4 regions of the Janthinobacterium algoris genome follow, and region 3 is predicted to be linked to each of the others. Evidence: predicted binding sites of a transcription regulator. Region 3 holds the regulator's gene; each other region holds the start of a gene.
What was found. Region 3 encodes sigma-54, which starts transcription at its own class of promoters, with help from an activator protein. Its sites were predicted from a motif close to TGGCANGNAANCTGCTTT; they were not measured.
Positions count from the first base shown of each region.

Region 1: pepA (flocculation-associated PEP-CTERM protein PepA) is a predicted target of sigma-54. The motif match lies at 1,944-1,961, and genes of this name have one in related genera.
Region 2: ACQ4W7_RS14600 (TorF family putative porin) is a predicted target of sigma-54. The motif match lies at 3,389-3,406, and genes of this name have one in related genera.
Region 4: glnA (type I glutamate--ammonia ligase) is a predicted target of sigma-54. The motif match lies at 3,853-3,870, and genes of this name have one in related genera.

Region 1 covers NZ_JBNYXZ010000005.1:182,572-187,991, reverse strand. The annotation lists gene ACQ4W7_RS09580 (nitroreductase family protein) at 1-956, shown strand, start outside; gene pepA (flocculation-associated PEP-CTERM protein PepA) at 1,035-1,868, opposite strand; gene ACQ4W7_RS09570 (hypothetical protein) at 2,284-2,457, shown strand; gene ACQ4W7_RS09565 (hypothetical protein) at 2,697-2,834, shown strand; gene ACQ4W7_RS09560 (hypothetical protein) at 2,964-3,332, shown strand; gene ACQ4W7_RS09555 (acyl-CoA thioesterase) at 3,408-3,866, shown strand; gene ACQ4W7_RS09550 (DEAD/DEAH box helicase) at 3,951-5,357, opposite strand.
Region 2 covers NZ_JBNYXZ010000009.1:1,870-7,289, reverse strand. The annotation lists gene gshA (glutamate--cysteine ligase) at 1-436, opposite strand, end outside; gene ACQ4W7_RS14610 (ammonium transporter) at 641-2,179, opposite strand; gene ACQ4W7_RS14605 (P-II family nitrogen regulator) at 2,191-2,529, opposite strand; gene ACQ4W7_RS14600 (TorF family putative porin) at 2,541-3,308, opposite strand; gene ACQ4W7_RS14595 (accessory factor UbiK family protein) at 3,578-3,826, shown strand; gene ACQ4W7_RS14590 (YifB family Mg chelatase-like AAA ATPase) at 3,938-5,420, shown strand, end outside.
Region 3 covers NZ_JBNYXZ010000010.1:186,173-191,592, reverse strand. The annotation lists gene lptA (lipopolysaccharide transport periplasmic protein LptA) at 1-314, shown strand, start outside; gene lptB (LPS export ABC transporter ATP-binding protein) at 314-1,069, shown strand; gene ACQ4W7_RS16765 (RNA polymerase factor sigma-54) at 1,074-2,552, shown strand; gene hpf (ribosome hibernation-promoting factor, HPF/YfiA family) at 2,622-2,981, shown strand; gene ACQ4W7_RS16755 (enoyl-CoA hydratase/isomerase family protein) at 3,239-4,324, shown strand; gene rapZ (RNase adapter RapZ) at 4,325-5,188, opposite strand; gene hprK (HPr(Ser) kinase/phosphatase) at 5,408-5,420, opposite strand, start outside.
Region 4 covers NZ_JBNYXZ010000019.1:13,348-18,767, forward strand. The annotation lists gene ntrC (nitrogen regulation protein NR(I)) at 1-532, opposite strand, end outside; gene glnL (nitrogen regulation protein NR(II)) at 581-1,669, opposite strand; gene ACQ4W7_RS23425 (DUF4124 domain-containing protein) at 1,677-2,183, opposite strand; gene glnA (type I glutamate--ammonia ligase) at 2,340-3,755, opposite strand; gene ACQ4W7_RS23435 (rhodanese-like domain-containing protein) at 4,140-4,601, shown strand; gene ACQ4W7_RS23440 (TAXI family TRAP transporter solute-binding subunit) at 4,692-5,420, opposite strand, start outside.

The DNA.
Region 1 (5,420 bases), on a different contig from region 3:
TGTACGACCTCGACGGCCATCCCAGCCAGTTATCGCTGGGCGCCTTGCTCGAAAGCATGGCACTGGCGGCCAGTAGCCATGGCTTGCGCATGGAAGCACGCCGGCGCGGCGGCTTGCCCGATACCTTGCCCACGTTTGACGTACGCTTTGTTGATAATTCCGGCATGCTACCCGACCCGCTGGCGGCATTCTTGCCGCAGCGCAGCGTGCAGCGGCGACGGCTCAGCACGCGCCATCTGCGCGCCAGTGAAAAGGCGGCGCTGGCGGCCAGCCTGCCGCCTGGCTACGCTGTGCAATGGTTCGAAGGCTGGCGCGCGCGCCTGGCCTGCGCGCGCCTGATGTTCGACAATGCGAAGCTGCGCCTGACCATGCCCGAAGCGCACAAGGTGCATCGTGACGTGATCGAATGGGGTGCGCGCTTCAGTAGCGACCGCATCCCGGAGCAGGCGCTAGGCGTCGACCCGATGACGGCGCGGCTGATGCGCTGGGTCATGCACAGCTGGCGCCGCGTGGACTTTTTCAATACCTGGCTGGCGGGCACCATTGCCCCGCGCCTGCAGATGGACTTGCTGCCAGGCCTGTATTGCGCCGCGCATTTCGTGTTGCTGGCCGATGCGCCGCCGCGCCATATCGACGATTACGTGGCGGCGGGCCGCGCCATGCAACGCTTCTGGCTGACGGCCACGCAGCTGGGCCTGCAGTTGCAGCCGGAACTGACGCCGTTGATCTTTGCCCGTTATGTGCGCGAACGGCGGGCCTTTTCGCGCACCGACGGCATGCTGGAGCTGGCGCAGGAACTGGCGGTGCAATGCCAGGCTGTGCTGGGTGCCGTGGTGGTCGAGCGGGCCGTGTTCCTTGGCCGCATCGGCGCCGGCCCGGCGGCCCAGGCGCGCTCCTTGCGCCGGCCGCTGCAAGACTTGCTGGTGGCGCCGGTCGACGCGAGGACGCATGCGTGAACGGCATGCGTTTGCTGGCTGCCGCAGCGAAAAAAGCCGCTGAGGACATCAGCGGCGCTTAAACTGGATGATCGCATGTCAAGCCTGGCGCTGCTTGTTTTGCTGGCGGCGCGCAGTCATGCCCAGGCCAAACAGGCCGATACCGAGCAGTGCGATGGTGCCTGGTTCAGGTACAGCTGCTTGAAATAATTCCAGACCGCCGCCGTCGGCCATCGCGATGAAACTGTTGGTCAAGCTGCCACCGATGAAGCTGTTCGTATTCCCGCTGAGGGACTCCAACGGAAAAAACGGGTTGGGGTTGACGAAAAACAACTGTCCTTGCGGCGTCAGCGTGGCATTAAGCAAGGCCTTGAAGTCGCCTTGGGCCAGGCCGGCGAAAATGTGTGCTTCGCCCAGGTCGAGCGTGTAAGTCACGATCGCATAGTCGTCCCCGGCGATACCACCGACATTCACCGGCGAGCCTGCTACGTTACTGACCGATAGTGACGTGTCCTGGTTGGGGTCGATGTACAGCGTCATGGTCAGGCTTTGAAAGGTAGCGTGGATCCCGCCAGCCAGAGTGTTCGACTGCCCGGTGATGGTAAACAGGCCATATATGCCATAGCCATTGAGGGCGTTCAGTTGCGATGGTATGCTGCCGCCAGTGGGACTGCCGAAAGCGGCCTTGCTCAAAAAGCCTGTTTGAGTGAAGGGATCGTTGCCACCACCCAAACCGCCAACGATGGTTTGTTCGACGCGTGCGTGATATTCAAAGCTGATGCGGTCGGCCACAACCAGATTGGCTGCGGTACCGGGGACGGAGCCTTCATTGACGGTAAACAAAGGACCAGCGAGTGCGGGAGCACTGATCAGCGCGGCGCCGATGGCGGCCGCGGACAGAGCGAAACGCAGGAATGAGGACAGCGGTTTCATAACATTTCCTTCAGCGTGAGGGTTGATCGGACCAGGTCACTGTGGCGGCTGCCTCAGATAACCTCATACGCCCTTGAAGCAGAATTTGTACCATGTAATATTTGTATTTAAATTCAACAGCTTATAAAAACAGGTATGCCGTTTTTTGCGTTTGTGTAAAAAAAATCGACGTTTGAAGCCACCTACACAGGCGCAGGCGTATTACAGCCGAGCTGGCCAGCCCAGGCTCTGGGGCGGCAGCATGGAAGACTCCTGTTTGTCTGATCTATAAAATATAAAAGACAGCAGGAGGCCAGGAAGATTTCTGGATTTCCCCTACCTAAGGTGGATAGAGCCTTTTTCCTGCGTGAATAGTGCTGCTCGCGGGCGCCAGTCTTTCCCGTCATCGGCTACAGTGGGGTAAAAGGAGGTCACCATGCAGCCACGATTCCGTCATGCCCCGCTGCGTGCGCACAGCACGCCTGAACCAGATATTCCGCCGCCGCCCGAAGGCGATCCGCTGACGCCGCCGCCTGAAAAGCCGCCGCACACGGATCCCGTGCCCGTCGAGGAACCGACGCCACCACCGCCGCCCGTCAAGATGGTCTGAGAGCAAGTCGTCGCGGATCTGAGCGAACCTGAGCGGCCACGCGCTGCCATGCGCTGTTTATTTCTAGTTGGAAATGGATTGCGCGGGCGGCGGGATCGCCACGCCATTTAAACAACAAATATGCCAATAAACGTTGCCTAGTGGATACAAATCAAGCGCTAACTGCTGTGTGTCATGCGGTCGTCACGATTCTGTTCTTATAATGAGACATCATAAAAATTCTTGTACAGGAGACCATCATGGGCAATTCCTTGCATAACAAAATCTACCTGGGCCGGCGCCCTGTGATCACCAGTAAAAACCTCGCAGCGCTGGCCCTGGCGGGCGCCGTGGCCGGTTGCGGTCTGGCGTGGCTATTGCTGCGCACCTACAAATAAGCGCGCTCCACGCGCATTTTCAGCACGCCGTCCGTGGGGCTGACGGCGACTGAATCACGTTGCCTGTTGCCGATGCGCAGCGGGGCGCGTACCATGGGGGCCGAACACCTGGCCTCTTATGGAAAAGTAATGAAGAACGAGAAATTAACAACCGATGAATATGACGCGCTGGAGCAAGTTGCACGCGGTATCAAGACCGAGCGCCCCAGTGCTTGCGTTGCCCGCAATGCCAAGCGCCTGTCCGGCCTGAAGCTGCTCAGCTACGCCCGCGACGGCCGCCTGTCCATCACCGAGAAAGCACAACAACTGCTGTTCCTGCGCCGCTGCATCATGGGTTTGCGCGCCGTCGCCGCCGATCCGCTGACCAAGCTGGACACGGAGGTGGCCTATTTCCTGGGCAAGAAAGCCCACATCGTGGCGCGCGCCGAAGGCGAGGGGCACGACATTTCAGACAAGGGCCGCGACTCGCTGGCCGATATCGATACCCTGGGCCTGTAAGGTCTACACCGGCCCCTGGGGCCGGTTTTCACATCCCCCTCACATCCCCCTTTGGAGAATACTTTGGACAGCGCGATGAACTGGTCGGCCCACGAACTGACGATGACGGTCTTGATGACGCCCGATATGGCCAACTTTTCCGGCAACGTGCACGGTGGTACCATCCTGAAATATCTCGATAGCGTCGCCTACGCCTGCGCCAGTCGCTACTCGGGCAGCTATGTCGTGACCCTGTCCGTGGACCAGGTGATGTTCTTGCAGCCTATTCACGTGGGTGAGCTGGTGACGTTCCTCGCCTCGATCAATTACACGGGCACGACCTCGATGGAAGTGGGCATTCGCGTGGTGACGGAAAACATTCAGCAGCGCCTGGTGCGCCATGCCAATAGCTGCTATTTCACGATGGTGGCCGTGGATGCCAACCGCAAGCCGGTGGCCGTGCCGCCGCTGGTGCTGGAGACGCCGGAGCAGCATGCGCGCTTCGAGCAAGCCAAGCTGCGCAAGCTGTCGCGCCAGAAGGTGTCGAAGAAGTAAATGCGCCGGGCATAAAAAAACGGCCACCAGAGTGATCTGGTGGCCGTTTTTATTGCCTGCCGCCTCGACGGCGGTGCGCCGTGATTAACGGTCGCCGTAGCTGCGGCGTGCGCCGTCGGTGCTGCGCGGGTTGGAACCCTTGTAGCCGCCGCCGGTGCTAGGCGCGCCATCTTTGCGTGGTGCGCCCGGCTTGCTGAACGTGCGTTGCGCTGGCTTCGCGCCGCCACGGTTGTCGCCTGGTTTCCAGCCGCCTGGACGGGCGCTCGAACGCGGTGCCGACGCCGTTTTCTTAGGTTCGAAACCTTCGATGACATTGACCGGGATCAATTGCTTGGTGAAGCGTTCGATGCGCTTGACGTTCATGCCTTCAGCGTGGTTCACCAGCGAGATGGCCAGGCCATTGCGGCCAGCGCGGCCGGTACGGCCGATACGGTGGACGTAGTCTTCCGGGAACTTCGGCAGATCGTAGTTGAACACGTGGGTGATGGTTGGCACGTCGATACCGCGGGCGGCAACGTCGGTGGCGACCAGCACTTTGACCTGGCCGCGACGCATGCCGTCCAGGGTGCGGTTACGCGCGCCCTGATGCATGTCGCCGTGCAAGGCGGCAGCCGAGAAGCCGGCGATGTTCAGGCGGTCGGCAATGGTGTCGGCGTCACGCTTGGTGGCGGTGAATACAACAGCCTGGTCCAGGGTTTCGTCGCGCAGCAGGTGGTCCAGCAGGCGATTCTTGTGCGACAGATCGTCGACGAAGTGGACGCGCTGGGTGATGTTTTCATGCTTGTTCGACGAACCGGCGATCTGGATGACCAGCGGGTTTTTCGTGATGCGGCGGGCCATGTTGCCGACGACGCCGTCCAGGGTTGCCGAGAACAGCATGGTTTGACGGCCTTCTGGCGTCGCGTCCACGATTTTTTCAATGTCGTCGATGAAACCCATGTCCAGCATGCGGTCGGCTTCGTCCAGCACCAGGATTTCCAGTTGCGAGAAGTCGATCTTGCCCGAGTCCATGTGGTCGATCAGGCGGCCAGGGGTGGCGACCAGAATTTCAGGATTCTTGGCCAGCAATTGCATCTGTTTAGGGTAAGGCATGCCACCCAGAATCGACACAGCCTTGATGCGGCGGATGCCGGTGCTGTACTTGTCGGTGTTGGTGGTCACTTGCAGTGCCAGTTCGCGCGTTGGCGTCAGCACCAGCATTTTTGGCTGGGCAGCCTTGAAACGTGGACGCTCGCCGCGGGCGCGCGATGCTTGCATTTCCTGGTTTGGTGTCTTGCCGGCGGCGCTTTGTTCGGCGATGGCCAGTTTGTGCAGCGACGGCAGCATGAAAGCTGCGGTCTTGCCCGAACCGGTCTGCGACGAGACCAGCAGGTCACGGCCTTCGATCGCGGCTGGAATCGCTTGCGACTGTACCGCGGTTGGCGCGGTGTAGCCCGATTCGGTCAGAGCGGCGATGATGGACGGATGCAGGCCTAAGGATTCAAATGTCATTCTTTTCTTTCGTAAAAATCAGCGTTCTTGCAAAAAGCAGAACGCAAAATAGCAACGCCAACC
Region 2 (5,420 bases), on a different contig from region 3:
CTGGCAACACCAACGGTGTCGGCTGGGTGATCTCGGGCGACCACGAGCCCAGGCGTACGTGCAGCCCCGTCTGGCGGAAGATCTGCATCAATCGCGCCACATTTTGCAGGTATTGCGGCGTGGTGTTGTGCAATTCCGGCACCATCAGCAGGTTGCGGGCGTCCGGACAATACTTGTCGATGGCGGCCATGGCCGCCTGCACGGACAAGGGCAGCATTTCCGTGGCCAGGTTATGAAAACCGCCAGGGAACAAATTGGTATCGACTGGCGCCAGCTTGTAACCCGCATTGCGCAAGTCTACCGAGCAATAGAAGGGCGGCGTGTGCTCTTGCCACTCCATACGAAACCAGCGCTCAATGGCCGGCGTCGCGGCCAGAATCTTTTTTTCGAGGTCGAGCAGCGGTCCGGTCAGGGCCGTGACGAGATGGGGAACCATAGTTACATCCTTAAATTATGTGCAGTATTCAAAAAAGCACACAGAACTGCCGACTATATTACCGTGTAAGTACCCCAAATCGGGGCAAAAGCCTTGTTTTAAAGACCTTTTCCATTCCCACAACGAAAAAAAGGCACCTCAATGAGGCGCCTCTTCAAGCCAGGCATGCCGCGCCTCGGCGCTGGCATGCCAGATAATGATCATTTAACCATGATATGCCTGCTCGCCATGGCTGGTGATATCGAGGCCTTCGCGCTCTTCTTCTTCCGGTACGCGCAGGCCGATGACGATGTCGACCAGTTTATAGGCGATGACGGAGACCACGGCCGACCAGATGATGGTGGTGCCGACCGCTTGCGTCTGCACCCATACCTGGTGTCCGATGGAGTATGGGTCAGCCGACATCTTGTTGGTGACATAGTCGAAGATGCCTTGACCGCCCAGTTGTGGTGCAGCAAAGACACCCGTCAGCAAAGCACCGAGGATGCCGCCCACGCCATGCACGCCGAACACGTCGAGCGAATCATCGGCGCCGATCAGGCGTTTCAGGCCATTCACGCCCCACAGGCAGACGACACCGGCCAGCAAGCCGATGACCAGGCCACCCATCGGACCGACAAAGCCGGCCGCCGGGGTGATTGCCACCAGGCCGGCAACGGCGCCCGATGCGCCACCGAGCATGGATGGCTTGCCTTTGCTGATCCACTCGCCGAATACCCACGACAGGGTGGCGGCAGCGGTGGCCAGCAGCGTGTTGACGAAGGCCAGGGCAGCCACGTCGCCCGCTTCCAGCGAGGAACCGGCATTGAAACCGAACCAGCCCACCCACAACAGGGAAGCGCCGATCATGGTCATCGTCAGCGAGTGCGGTGCCATCGATTCACGGCCGTAGCCGACGCGTTTGCCGATCATGATCGCGCCCACCAGGCCGGCGACGGCGGCATTGATGTGCACCACGGTGCCGCCGGCGAAGTCCAGCGCGCCTTTTTGCCAGATCCAGCCCGCTTTAAGCGCTTCGCTGGCCGAGGTGGTGGCATTGGTGATCAGGTCAGGGCCGGTCCAGAACCAGACCATGTGGGCCGCTGGCAGGTAGGCGAAGGTGAACCACAGCACGACGAAGGCCAGCACGGCGGCAAACTTGGCGCGCTCGGCAAAGGCGCCGACAATCAGTGCGCAGGTGATGGCGGCAAAGGTGCCCTGGAAAGCGACAAACACGAACTCGGGAATGACGACGCCCTTGCTGAAGGTGGCGGCGGCGGCAAACGTACCCTTGGCCGGATCCCAGATGCCGTTCAGGAACAGGCGGTCGAAGCCACCGAAGAAGGCGGTTTTTTCCGTGAAAGCGATCGAGTAGCCGTAGATGCACCACAGAACGATAACCAGCGCGAACACCATGAACACTTGCATCAGCACCGACAGCATATTCTTCGAGCGCACCAGGCCGCCGTAGAACAGGGCCAGGCCGGGGATGGTCATCAAGATCACCAGCAAGGTGCTGATCATCATGAAACTGGTGTCGCCCTTGTTGGCGACGGGCGCGGCGGCTGGCACGGCAGCGGCCGGGGCCGGAGCGGCAGCAGCCGGTGCTGCGGCGTCAGGAACAGGCGTCACGGCGGGAACGGCGACGGCAGTGGTCGTAGCCGCTTCCGTCTTGGCGGGCGCATCGGCAAAGCTCGGCGTGGCAACGCCAAACGCACACAGGCAGGCTATCCCGGCGAGCAATTTTGTTATATTTTTATGCATCAATATTCCCCTTAGAGCGCTTCGTTGCCGGTTTCACCGGTACGGATGCGGATAACCTGTTCCAGGTTGTACACGAAAATCTTGCCATCGCCGATTTTACCGGTACGCGCGGCACCTTCGATCGCTTCGATGGCCTGGTCGACAATGGCGTCATCGACGGCCGCTTCAATCTTGGTCTTTGGCAAGAAATCGACGACATACTCAGCGCCACGGTACAGTTCCGTGTGACCTTTCTGGCGGCCGAAACCTTTCACTTCGGTGACGGTAATGCCTTGCACATTGATAGCCGACAAAGCTTCGCGTACTTCGTCCAGTTTGAACGGTTTAATGATTGCAGTAATCATTTTCATGGCAGTCTCGCTTAAAAGGTTTTGGACACGGTCAGCACGAGACCGGATTTCGCCAGATTCTTGCCATTCGGTGCCAGTGATACGATATTGGCCTTGACGGCAGCCAGGGAAACGGTCGCCACGCCAAAGTCCTTGGTCACGCCGATCTTGACATCGTTATAGCTGAGGGAATCGTTGTGCTCGACTTTCTGGCGGCCCACGTGCACGTTCATGATATAGCCGTCAATCAGGTCGAAGTTGCCGCCCACGTCAAGATAGCCGCTATTCTTGCTGTCGGCGACGCCGAACAGATTGGTGGTCGAATGCGAGTACTTGATATACAACGGGCCGTAGCCGAGCTGGCCGTACAGCTCGAAAGTGTTGGCATTGGTGCTCAGTCCATTCGAAGGATAGAAATAGTACAGACCGCCCACGTCATAGGTAAAATCCTTGCTGATCTCGCCACGCTTGCCGCCGTAGATATCCCATTCCAGATTGGTATCGCCGCCGCCGTCCTTGATCCATTTGATGCTCGACAGCCAGGTGCCCACATACAGGCCCGTTGGGTTATGGGTATAGTCGGCACCACCGCTGATGGCCGGTTTCAAGCGGCTTTGCGAGATGCCGCGGTAACGGTAGTCGCTGGTCAGCGCCACGTTGTAGCTCACCACGTTATCAGGTACGGCTTCGGCTGCAGCAGGCACCGCCAATGCATCCTGGGCCATGACGCTACCGCACAAGGCGGTCATGGCCAGCGTCAACGCAGCTACTAAAGTCATGTTCTTGGACAGATTCTTCATGGCGATTCCCTTTTATTGAACTTTTAAAGCGGTTGAGGTTTAAAATCTTGGCTGGAGATCACAAAGCGTTCATCATTTCTTTAGCAGAATACGTGCCAGCTCGCTTGCCACCTTGACAGGTGCATTTCCGTCCACACATACCCTGCACACCGCCAGGAATGCGGATACGGACTGCTGAAGCACAATGAACCGCCCAGTTTCGCACCAGATTAACGCCGCTGTGCACCGCAATGGTGCGATGCACAGGCCGCACCATAAAAGGACTGACCATGGACATGAATACATTCTTTAACGACTTGCAAGGCAAGATCCATCAAGCCATCGAAAACTCGCCGGCCAAGGATATCGAGAAAAATGTGAAATCGATGATGACCCAGGGCTTCGCCCGCCTCGATCTCGTCACGCGCGAGGAATTCGATATCCAGGCGCAAGTGCTGGCCAAGACCCGCGCCAAACTGGACGCACTGGAATTACGCCTGATCGAACTGGAAACGCGCCTGAACGAGTCCAAGGCGTAAGGTGCGGCCGGCAAGGCCCCGTTATTGACGGCCTTGCTGGCATACATCAAGCCTGATGGCGTTGCAAGCGCTAGACTGATCTTGCCCGCGCCCGCGCCACAGGGGAGTCTGATGAGTCTGGCCGTCCTGAAAAGCCGCGCCCTGGCCGGCATGGAGGCGCCCGAGGTAAGTGTCGAAGTTCACCTTGCCAATGGCTTGCCGTCCTTTACCATTGTCGGCCTGCCGGATACGGAAGTGAAGGAATCGCGCGACCGCGTTCGGGCCGCGTTGCAAAACTGCGGCTTTGACATGCCGGCGCGGCGCATCACGGCCAATCTGGCGCCGGCAGACTTGCCCAAGGAATCAGGCCGCTTCGACTTGCCGATTGCGCTGGGCATCCTGGCCGCCTCCGGCCAGTTGCCGGGCGACCAACTGCAGCACTACGAATTTGCAGGCGAACTGTCGCTTTCGGGCCAGTTGCGCCCCATCCGCGGCGCCCTGGCCATGACCTTTGCCATGCAGCGCAGTCAATCGGGCGCGCCACGCGCCTTCATCCTGCCGCAAGCGAACGCGGACGAAGCGGCGCTGGTCAGCGATGCCTGCATCTATCCCGCCCACAGCCTGCTTGAAGTTTGCGCGCATTTTGCCGCGCCCGCCAGCCAGAACGCGCTGCAGCGCCATCACCCCCTACTGGCAGCGCACGCTTTTGCGTATCCCGACTTTGCCGATGTGCAGGGGCAGTTGCAAGCGCGACGCGCACTGGAAGTGGCGGCCGCGGGCGGCCATAACATCTTGATGGTGGGACCGCCGGGCGCGGGCAAGACCATGTTGGCCAGCCGCTTCCCCGGCGTGCTGCCCCCCATGAGCGATGAAGAGGCACTGGAATCGGCCGCAGTTCATTCGCTGGGCGGCCACTTCAAGGTGGAACACTGGAAACGTCGTCCCTATCGTGCCCCGCACCAGACGGCGTCCGGCGTGGCCCTGGTGGGCGGCGGCAACCTGCCGCGCCCGGGAGAAATCTCACTGGCCCACTGCGGCGTGCTGTTTCTCGATGAAATCGCCGAATTCCAGCGCCGGGTGCTCGATGTGCTGCGCCAACCCATGGAATCGGGCGTCATCAGCATTTCGCGCGCGGCCCGCCAGGCCGAATTTCCTGCCCGCTTTCAATTGATCGCCGCCATGAATCCCTGCCCGTGCGGCTATCTGGGCCACGCTTCTGGCCGTTGCCGCTGCACGCCCGACGCCGTGCTGCGCTATCACAGTCGCCTGTCCGGCCCGCTGCTCGACCGTATCGACCTGCAAATTGAAGTTGCCGCCATGCCGCCGGCGGCGCTGGGGCGACATGCAGGCGCCGGCGAAAGTACGCAAGCCATCGCCTCCCGGGTCGCCGCAGCCTTTGCCTTGCAACTGGCACGCCAGGGAAAATCAAACCAGCGCCTGAGCAACATGGAAATTGAACAGCATTGTCGCCTGGAGCCACATGGCGAACTGTTGTTGCATGGCGCCATGACGCGCCTGCACTGGTCGGCCCGCACCTACCACCGGGTTCTGCGCGTGGCGCGCAGCATCGCGGATCTGGCGGACAGCTCCGCCATCACGCCGCCGCATGTCGCCG
Region 3 (5,420 bases):
GCCAGAAGCGCGATGGCGCGGGCGATCTGTGGGTCGAAGGCGAAGCGGAGCGCGTGGAATACGACAACAAGACGGAAGTGGTGAAACTGTTTTCCAAAGCCAAGCTGACGCGCCTGGAAGGCACAAAAGTCACTGACGTGGCCAATGGCGCCTTCATCTCATATGACAGCCGCAAGGAAGTGTTTGCGATGGAAAACTCCGACAGCGGCACCAGTACCGCGGATGGCGGCAGCGTGCGCATGGTGATCCAGCCGAAGACCAAGGCACCGGCGGCGGAGAAAGCGCCGGCCACGCCTGCGCCAGGAAAGAAATAATGGACAATACTCGTTGCGGCAGCACCCTGATCGTTCGCGGGCTGCAAAAAACCTATGGCAAGCGGCAAGTCGTACATGATGTTTCGCTGCAAGTCGAATGCGGCGAAGTGGTCGGGCTATTGGGTCCGAACGGCGCCGGCAAGACCACCTCGTTCTACATGATCGTCGGCCTGGTGCCGTCGGACGGCGGCAGCATCGATATCAGCGGCGTGGACATTTCCCGCCTGCCGATCCACCGCCGCGCGCAGATGGGCCTGTCGTATCTGCCGCAGGAAGCATCCGTGTTTCGCAAGCTGACGGTGGAAGACAATATCCGCGCCGTGCTGGAAATCCAGACCGTCGAAGGCCGTCCCCTGAAGAAGGCCGAGATCGAGGAGCGCCTGGATAAATTGCTGGCCGACTTGCAGATTGAAAAGTTGCGCGAGAACCAGGCGCTGTCCCTGTCGGGCGGCGAGCGGCGCCGCGTGGAAATCGCCCGCGCGCTGGCCACCGACCCGCGTTTCGTGCTGCTCGACGAGCCGTTCGCCGGTGTCGACCCCATCGCCGTGATCGAGATCCAGCGTATCGTGCGCTTCTTGAAGGAGCGCAATATCGGCGTCCTCATCACCGATCATAATGTGCGCGAGACGCTGGGTATCTGCGACCGTGCCTACATTATTAACCAGGGCTCGGTGCTGGCGTCAGGACGCCCCGACGACATCATCGCGAACGAGTCGGTACGCCGGGTCTATCTGGGCGAACACTTCCGCATGTGAGCCAATGAAACAATCATTGCAGCTGCGCACTTCGCAGCACCTGGCACTGACGCCGCAGTTGCAGCAATCGATACGCCTGTTGCAATTGTCTACCCTGGAATTGCACCAGGAACTAGAGCAATTACTGACGGACAATCCCTTGCTCGAGCGCCTCGACGATCCGCTCGACCGTTCGCTGCGCCTGCTGTCCGATGGCGCCTTGAGTTCCACGGCCGCGCCGGCCGATGCACCGCCCCAGCCGCCAAGCCAGGAGGCGCCTGCAGCGCCGGCCGAAGCGGAGACCTTTGATGGCGAGGCTGGCGACAGCCCGGCCGCAGCGGATGGCGGCGACAGCGATTGGAGCGAGGCGAGCCGGGGCAAGGCGCCCGACGACGAAGATTCGCGCCCGCAACTTGAAGCCCATCACTGCACCCTGCGCGAACATTTGATGGAGCAGATGCGCGTGACGGTGCTCGAATTGCGCGACCGCGCGCTGGTCGAGCTGATCATTGACGCGCTCGACGACAATGGCTACCTGGAAGAGTCGCTCGACGACATCCTGGCACGCCTGCCGCAAGAGCTGGAAATCGACGCCGACGAGTTGCGCACGGCCTTGTCCCTGCTGCAAAGTTTCGATCCGCCCGGCGTGGGCGCGCGCAATGCGTCCGAATGCCTTGCCTTGCAAATCAAGCGTTTGCCGCATATCGCCATGGTGACGCGGCGCATGGCCCTCGTCATCGTGGAAAAGCACCTGGCCTGGTTTGCCCAGCGCGATTTCAACAAGCTGAAAAAAGCCCTCGATTGCGACGAGGAAGACTTGCGCGAAGCGCAGACCGTGATTCGCCAGTGCAATCCGCATCCGGGTGCCGTCTTCGCCTCAGATGTGTCCGATTACGTGGTGCCCGACGTCGTCGTCAAGCGCGCGCGCAATGGCTGGCAAGTCACCCTGAACAACGACGTCATGCCGCGCCTGCGCGTCAACGCCATGTACGCCAACTTGCTCAAGCAGGGCAAAGGTGAGGGCGCCATGGGCGCACAGTTGCAGGAAGCCAAGTGGCTGATCAAGAATATGCGCCAGCGCTTTGACACGATCTTGCGCGTGGCGCAGGCGATAGTAGAAAGACAAAAGAACTTTTTCTCGCATGGGGCCGTTGCCATGCGCCCCCTTGTGCTCCGTGAAATAGCTGATACACTGGGTTTACACGAGAGTACTATCTCGCGGGTAACAACTCAAAAGTACATGCTGACCCCGCATGGCATGTTTGAGTTGAAATATTTCTTTGGTAGCCACGTCGCCACCGAAGCGGGGGGCGAAGCGTCATCGACGGCGATACGGGCATTGATCGTGCAACTGACAGGAGCAGAAGACCCTAAAAATCCTTTATCCGACAGTAAGATTGCGGACATGCTGGGGGAACAAGGCATGGTGATTGCGCGACGTACTGTTGCCAAATACCGGGAAGCGTTGAAAATTCCGCCAGTGAGCCTGCGTAAGTGTTTGTAAGTTTTTTTCGGTTCCTCTGCGGGCCGGAGTCGATGGACCGCACGAACCCGATCATCTTTAGGAGTGTGTATGAATCTCACCATCAGCGGACATCATCTCGAAGTCACACCAGCCATCCGTGAATACGTACAAACGAAGCTGGAACGCGTGAAACGTCATTTCGATCAAGTCATCGATATTGCCGTGATTCTGACCGTGGATAACCTCAAAGAGAAAGAAAAACGTCAAAAGGCTGAAGTCAACCTGCGTCTGAGTGGCAAGACCGTCTACGTGGAAAGCCTGGGGCAAGACCTGTATGCCGCGATTGATACCCTGATCGACAAGTTGGACAGGCAAGTGATGAAGTACAAAACCAAAGTGCAAGGGCACGGTAAAGAGGCGATCAAGCATCTGCCAGACAACTCGGACGAAGAATTCGCCGCCGCCTAAGAACACCAAAAAACCTACTGCGCGTCGCGATTTGCGGCCTCCGATGCTTACTGTGCATATGCACAGCTCCGCTTCTCAGCCACAACTCACATCCGCTCGCTACGGTTTTCCCACGTGTTCTACGGCCTGCGACTTTGAACCGGTTGTGATCAACTAAGGGCGCACATTGCGCCCTTTTTTGCGCCCGGACCTGTCAAACGCAATATTCCCCTCGCAAGCGCTAGAATGTTCCCGTTCTCACTTTTTTTCATTTTGCCATGAGCGACTTCGTCCAGACCTCCATTCGCAACCGCACGGGCCACATCGTGCTCGACCGCCCGAAAGCCTTGAATTCCTTGTCGCTGGACATGGTGCGCGCGCTGAGCGCGGCTTTGCTGGCCTGGCGCTACGATCCGCAGGTGGACGCCGTCGTGATCCGTTCCAGTAGTGAAAAAGCCCTGTGCGCCGGCGGCGACATCCGTTTCTTTTACGATGCGGGCCTGGCCACGCCGCAAGGCGGCAGTGCCCAACTGGAAGATTTCTTTACGGAAGAATATGCCTTAAATCATTTAATTCATTTCTATCCGAAACCGTATATCGCCGTGCTGGATGGCGTGGTGATGGGCGGCGGCATGGGCGTGGCGCAAGCCGGGCCAGGCAACCGCCTGCGCATCGTCACGGGCCGCACGCGCATGGCCATGCCGGAAGTCAATATTGGCTTGTTCCCGGACGTGGGCGGCAGCTATTTTCTTTCCCGCCTGGCGGGCCAGCTGGGCCTGTACCTGGGCTTGACGGGTTTGACGATCAACGCGGCCGATGCCCTGTACACGGGCCTGGCCGATGTGTACCTGCCTGAGGCGCACATGGGGGCGCTGTTGGACCTGTTCGAATCGACGCCGGGTGAGGCCTTGCCGGTGGCCATCAAGGCGCTGGCGGCACCGTTCCAGGCCGAGGCGGGCGCTTCTGTCTTGGCCGCGGCGCGCGCGGCGCTGGACCGCCATTTCGGCGCCCCTTCTGTTGCCGCCATCATGGCTTCGCTGGCGCAGGATGACAGCGTGTTCGCCAGCAAGGCCTTGGCGGCCATGCGTCTGCGTTCGCCGCTGATGATGTCGGTGACCCTGGAATTGCTGCAGCGGGGCGCCCACCTGGGTCTGGCCGATTGCCTGCGCATGGAGCGCACGGTGGTACGCCACAATTTCGAGCATGGCGAAGTGATCGAGGGCGTGCGCGCGCTGGTGGTCGACAAGGACAATGCGCCCCGCTGGAATCCATCCAGCCTGGACGAGGTCGATGCGGCCATGGTGGCGCGTTTCTTCGCTCCCGTCTGGCCGGCCGCCGCACATCCGCTTTACCGTCTGAATTAATTAAGAGCGCTCGCGGTGGCGCAGAACCACGCGCTCGTTGGGGCCGAAGTATTGCGCCAGCCGTTCCGCCATGTACACGGAGCGGTGCTGGCCGCCCGTGCAACCCAGGGCCACCGTCAGGTAGCTGCGGTTATCGGACTTGAATGACGGCAACCATTTCTCGATGAAGGCGCGGATGTCGGCCAGCAGTTCCAGCGCGCTCGGTTGCGCGTCGAGGAAGGCGATCACGGGCGCGTCGCGTCCGTCGAGCGGGCGCAGCGCCAAGTCGTAATAGGGATTCGGCAAGGCCCGCACGTCGAAGACGAAATCGGCGTCCAGCGGCACGCCCAGCTTGAAGGCGAACGATTCAAAGAACAGGGTCAGCGGGGCGCGTTCGGCGGCGACGATATCCTTGATCCAGGCGCGCAATTTGTTGGCGCTCAGTTCCGAGGTGTCGATCACATGGCCCAGCTGTTCAATGGCAGACAGGCGTTCGCGCTCTTCCGAGATGCATTCGATCAGGGTGCGGCGGCTGGCCGGATTCTGATTTGGGCGCAATTCGTGCGACAAGGGATGGCTGCGCCGCGTTTCGGAGAAACGCGCCACCAGGGAATGCGTGGTCGCCGTCAAAAACATGACCTTGACGTCGTGCCCTTGGTCGCGCAGCAGCGCCACATTGTGTGGCAGGCTGGTCAGCGACTCGGCGCTGCGCGCATCGACGGCGACGGCCAGTTGCGGCGTCCCTTCGTCGAGCAGCGTTTGCACCAAACTGGGCAGCAAGGCCGGTGGCAGATTGTCGACACAATAATAGCCGGTATCTTCCAGCACATTGAGCGCGACGGATTTACCGGAGCCGGATATTCCGGTGATAAGGACGATATGCATACGCCGATCATACAATAAAGATCGGCGCTGCGCTCCCGAGGCAACTATCTTTACAAATTATTGCAATTTGGACTGGAGTGTTGGTTAAGCAAATGCTGGTGTCTTACCGAGCTCTCAATCCCCACTCATCGCCAAACGTTGGTGTCGCAGGGATTTCGGAGAGCGCTGCTCTCCGCCTGCGCAACGGTTCGCCCTTGCAAGGGTGAACTCCACTGCAGACTAGTCACCGCTC
Region 4 (5,420 bases), on a different contig from region 3:
GCAGCGCGCGCGCCACGAGTTCCTTGCCGGAACCGGATTCACCCGTGATGAGCACCGTCACGTTCGATTGCGACAGGCGGCCGATAGCGCGGAAGACTTCCTGCATGGCCGGCGCCTGGCCGAGGATTTCCGGCGTTTCCGACGGGCCCGATTCGACGCTGGTCTCGCGCAGGCTCTCTTCCAGCGCGCGGCGGATCAGCTCGACAGCCTTGTCGATGTCGAAGGGCTTGGCCAGGTATTCGAAGGCGCCGCCCTGGAAGGCAGCGACGGCCGAATCGAGATCGGAAAAGGCCGTGATGATGATGACAGGCAAGCCGGGAAAGCGCGACTTGACTGTCTGCAGCAATTCCAGGCCGGACGCGCCCGGCATGCGGATATCGGACACGAGCACTTGCGGCGTGTCAAATTCCAGTGCGGCGATGGCGTCGCGCGCATTGGCAAAACTCTTGGTGGCGAGATTTTCCCGCGCCAGGGCTTTTTCCAGCACCCAGCGGATTGATTCGTCGTCGTCAACTATCCAGATTGGCTTCATTAGTGTGTGCGTCCCGCAATGGATTTCATGGGTGGGATACCTCCTCGCTTATGGCAAGGGTAGAACGATCCTGAAATCGGTGTATCCAGGCCGGCTTTCGCACTCGATCACGCCCAAGTGCTGTTGCACGAAGGTTTGCGCCAAGGTCAGTCCCAAACCGCTGCCGCCTTCCCTGCCCGATACCAGCGGGTAGAAAATCCGGTCGCGGATCTGGGGTGCGATGCCCGGTCCATTGTCAATGATATGCAAGTCTAATGCCAGGCCGTAACGGACCTTGGCCAGGGTCACCTGGCGCGCCACGCGCGTCTTGAAAATCAGCTCCGCATCGCCCGCCTCGATGCGCTCGGCCAGGGCTTGCGCCGCGTTGTGCGCGATATTGAGCACGGTTTGTATCAATTGTTCCTTGTCGCCGCGAAACTCGGGGATCGAAGCGTCGTAATCGCGTGAAATGGTCAGGCCGCTGGGAAACTCGGCCAGGATCAGGCTGCGCACGCGCTCGCACACTTCGTGGATATTCACGTCGCCCACAATATGCGGGCGGCGATGCGGCGCCAGCAGGCGGTCGACCAGGGTTTGCAGGCGGTCCGCTTCCTTGATGATGACTTGCGTATATTCGCGCAGCTCGCTCAGGTGCAGGGCTGGCAATTCCAGCTCCAGCAGCTGGGCCGCACCGCGGATGCCGCCCAGCGGGTTCTTGATCTCATGCGCCAAGTTGCGGATCAGCTCCTTGTTGACCTGGCTCTGGTCGAGGATGCGCTCCTCGCGGTCGAGTTTTAACTGCTGCACGTTCTCGCGCAGCTCGATCAGCACGCTGTCGCGCGGCGCATCGAGCGCGCTGATGATGCTGTGCACGCGCAGCGGCTCGCGCCCCAGGCGTTCCAGGCTCAGGTCCTGGCGCAAATCGGAAAATTTATGTTCGAGCGCCTGCGCGCAGATGCCGGCCAGCTCCTCGGGATTGAGGAACAGCGCCGTCAGCTTTTGCCGCGACAGGGCTTTCAGCGAGCTTTCCAGCAAGTTTTCTGCCGCCGCGTTGGCATAGCTGATGCGGCCGTCGCCATCGAGCAGAATCACGGCCGAAGCCAGCAAATCAAGGCCGGCCAGGTGGGCGGGACGGCTGGAATGGTTGTCTATTGTCATGGTCTCGTCATCGGATATTGGCGATCTCGCGTTTCAGGGCTTCGACGTTTTGCTGCGTTCGGCCAATGTTGTCCTTCAACTGCGCCAACCGCTCCTGATATTTCGCATAGTTACGCTCATTGCCCTGGCGCTCAGCTTGTCCGGCGTTCAACTCCAGGCGCTGGGCCGCCAGTTTCTGCTCTTCGCTGCGCAATTCGTCCTGCAAGATCTGGCGCCGGTCCAGGTCGCGCGCCCGCTGCTCCGCGCCATCGACCTTGGGAAAAGCGCCGGCGGCAGGGGCCGCCGTGGCTGCCTGCATGGCGGGCCGGGCCGGCACACCGGCCAGCGGCGCCGTCTTGCGTGGCGGCTCCGTCATGGCGCCGGGCAAATCGAGCAGTTGGCAATGCGCGCCAGCACGCTTGTCCGTATACGTCTTGTGTCCCTGCGCATCGGCGCAGACATACAGCTGCGCGTGCGCCTGTGCCGCCGCGCCCAGCAATCCTGCCATCAGCGCTATTCTGTAATGCTTGGTCAATCTTCACTCCTGTCGGCACATGCCATATCGTTCCTGGGCCGACTATACAACACCGCACTCTCACCGCCTTGGCGTACTGCATAAAAAAACGCGGGCAAGACCATCGCCTCACCCGCGTTTTTTATTCACTACCGGCAAGTTGCCGGCATGGCGCCATTACAGCGAGTAGTACATGTCGAACTCGGCAGGATGCGTGGTCATGCGCATGCGCTGCACGTCCTGCATTTTCAGTTCCAGGTACGCGTCGATCATGGAATCGCTGAACACGCCGCCACGGGTCAGGAACTCGCGGTCCTTGTCCAGCGCATCGAGTGCTTCTTCCAGCGAAGCGCACACGGTAGGGATCAGTGCGTCTTCTTCTGGCGGCAGATGGTACAGATCTTTCGAGGCAGCTTCGCCCGGATGGATCTTGTTGGCAACGCCGTCCAGGCCAGCCATCAGCAGTGCGGCGAAGCACAGGTACGGGTTCGCCAGTGGATCCGGGAAGCGCGCTTCCACGCGGCGGCCTTTTGGATTGGCCACGTGCGGGATACGGATCGAGGCGGAACGGTTTTTCGCCGAGTACGCCAATTTCACTGGGGCTTCGTAGCCTGGTACCAGACGCTTGTACGAGTTGGTGCCCGGGTTGGTGATCGCGTTCAGTGCCTTGGCATGCTTGATGATGCCGCCGATGTAGTACAAGGCGAAATCGGACAGGCCGGCATAGCCGTCGCCGGCGAACAGGTTTTTGCCATCTTTCCATACGGATTGATGCACGTGCATGCCCGAACCGTTGTCGCCAACGATAGGTTTCGGCATGAAGGTGGCGGTCTTGCCATAGCTGTGCGCCACGTTCCACACCACGTATTTCAGGTTTTGCGTCCAGTCGGCGCGCTCGACCAGGGTCGAGAAGCGGGTGCCGATTTCATTCTGGCCTGCGCCAGCGACTTCGTGATGATGTACCTCAACCGGGATACCCAGCGATTCCAGAATCAGACACATTTCCGAACGCATGTCCTGGAAGCTGTCCACGGGTGGCACCGGGAAGTAGCCGCCCTTGACGGTAGGACGGTGGCCGCTGTTGCCGCCTTCAATGTCCTTGCCGGTCGACCATGAACCTTCGTCCGAACCAATCTTGACGAAGCAGCCCGACATGTCGATCTTCCAGCGCACGCTGTCGAAGATGAAGAATTCCGGCTCAGGGCCGAAGTAGGCGGTGTCACCCATGCCCGACGATTTCAGGTAGGCTTCGGCGCGTTTCGCGATCGAGCGCGGGTCACGGTCGTAGCCCTTGCCGTCCGACGGTTCGATCACGTCGCACTGCATGAACAGCGTGGTTTCTTCCATGAACGGGTCGATATTGGCCGTGTTTGGATCCGGCAGCAAGATCATGTCGGATGCTTCAATGCCTTTCCAGCCAGCGATCGAAGAACCGTCAAAGGCGTGGCCCGACTCGAATTTATCCATGTCGAAGTGCGACACGGGAACCGTCACGTGCTGCTCTTTACCACGGGTATCGGCAAAGCGGAAATCAACGAATTTGACTTCGTTTTCTTCTACCATCTTCAAGACTTCTGCGGCTGTCATTGCCATGCGTATCTCCTAAATGAATGTGGGGTGAGCCGACCTTAATGCGTCTGGGCTGATGAAGCGAAGCAAACATTGCGTGCCACCAAAACTCATAAGGATCATAGCAGATTCCATGCCAGCTCCAGGAGCACCCTGGCTCCAGCAACAAAATTACTGCCATCCCAGTGAAAGTTTTCCTGCCCGCGATTTTCACGCGCGTTTGCGCCACATCAAGAATGCACTATGCAAGTGCAAAAAACAAATAACGCACTATTATCGGGCATTTTTCGCGGCTTTCTGAAAAATGCCTTGTTGTGGTGCGCGCGCCGTGCACCTTGACTTCCCGTTTGCGGGACGCGGACGGCGCACTATAATCGTTCACACCTATCCACTTTCATCGAGGACGCCATGACTACCGCCGCCGACATCCTGACCACCGCCCGCAGCCGGGCCAATGAAGGTACGCCATATGCCGGCGCCGTCACGCCGCAGGAAGCGCATGCGCTGCTGCAGCACGATGCTGCCGTCAAACTCATCGATGTGCGCACGAATGCCGAGCGCGACTGGGTTGGCCGGGTCGACATCGCCGATACCCAGCATGGCGCGGTACAGTGGGCCACGTATCCGGGCGGCGTGCCGAATCCCGACTTCCTCGCGCAATTGGCTGCCCAGGCCGACAAGGACGAGGTGCTGCTATTCCTGTGCCGCTCCGGCGTGCGTTCGCGCCATGCCGCCAAGCTGGCGACAGAGCACGGCTATATCAACTGCTTCGACATCCTCGAAGGCTTCGAAGGCGACAAGGATGCGGACGGCCACCGCAAGCAGATCGGCGGCTGGTGCAAGGCGGGATTACCTTGGCTGGGCGCCTGACGCTGGCCGCCTGATTAACTGAACAGGGATTGATCCGGCGGGCCGCCGCGCTGCTCGGGCGCAAGCTGTCGACCACCCTCGTTTAAGTGCTCAGGCCGGCTCGCCCGCTTCAAGCGCAGGATGCTCACCCATCAAGGTCAAGATGCGCTTGCGCACGAAATTGATGTGGCTGCGCAAGCCATACAGACCATCGGCAAACGAGAGGGGAATCGAGATCTGGTTGACCATTTCCTCGATCTGGTCCAGCCTATTCAACTGCGCCGCATACACTTGCGCACGCTGCTCTTGCGGTACGTCTTCCAGCGCCTGCTCGACCGTGCGCAACTGGCCATACCAGCGGTACACGCGCGAGCGGATGCGCCACACGTACAGCGGCGGCACCACGCGCGACAGGGGCAGGATCAAGGCACCCAGCGCCACCACCAGCACCCACATGCGGTCAAAGAAATTGGCTAGCCAGAAACTCATATAGCGCTGCAGCACGGGCGCGCCATCCTTGTAGAACTTCAGTGCTTCAGGCGCCACGGGAATTTCCGTATAGCGCGCGGACGGGAACTGCCCCTGTTGCTGGAACCAGCCCGTACCGCCATGAATGCCGGCCGCCGCCTGCACGAACAGGTCGATCAAGGCAGGATGCAAGTCTTCGCGCGCGACTAAAGTGGCGGTCGGCGCGATCAGGTGATAATCCTGCGCGGGAATGTTGCGCCCCAGGTCAACGATGCCACGCGGTAAGACGACATGCGTGAGGAAAGGCAGGCGCCGCGTATAAGCTTCCGCCTGGGAAAAATCAAACAGCTTGATGCCGGGCGTTTGCAGCAG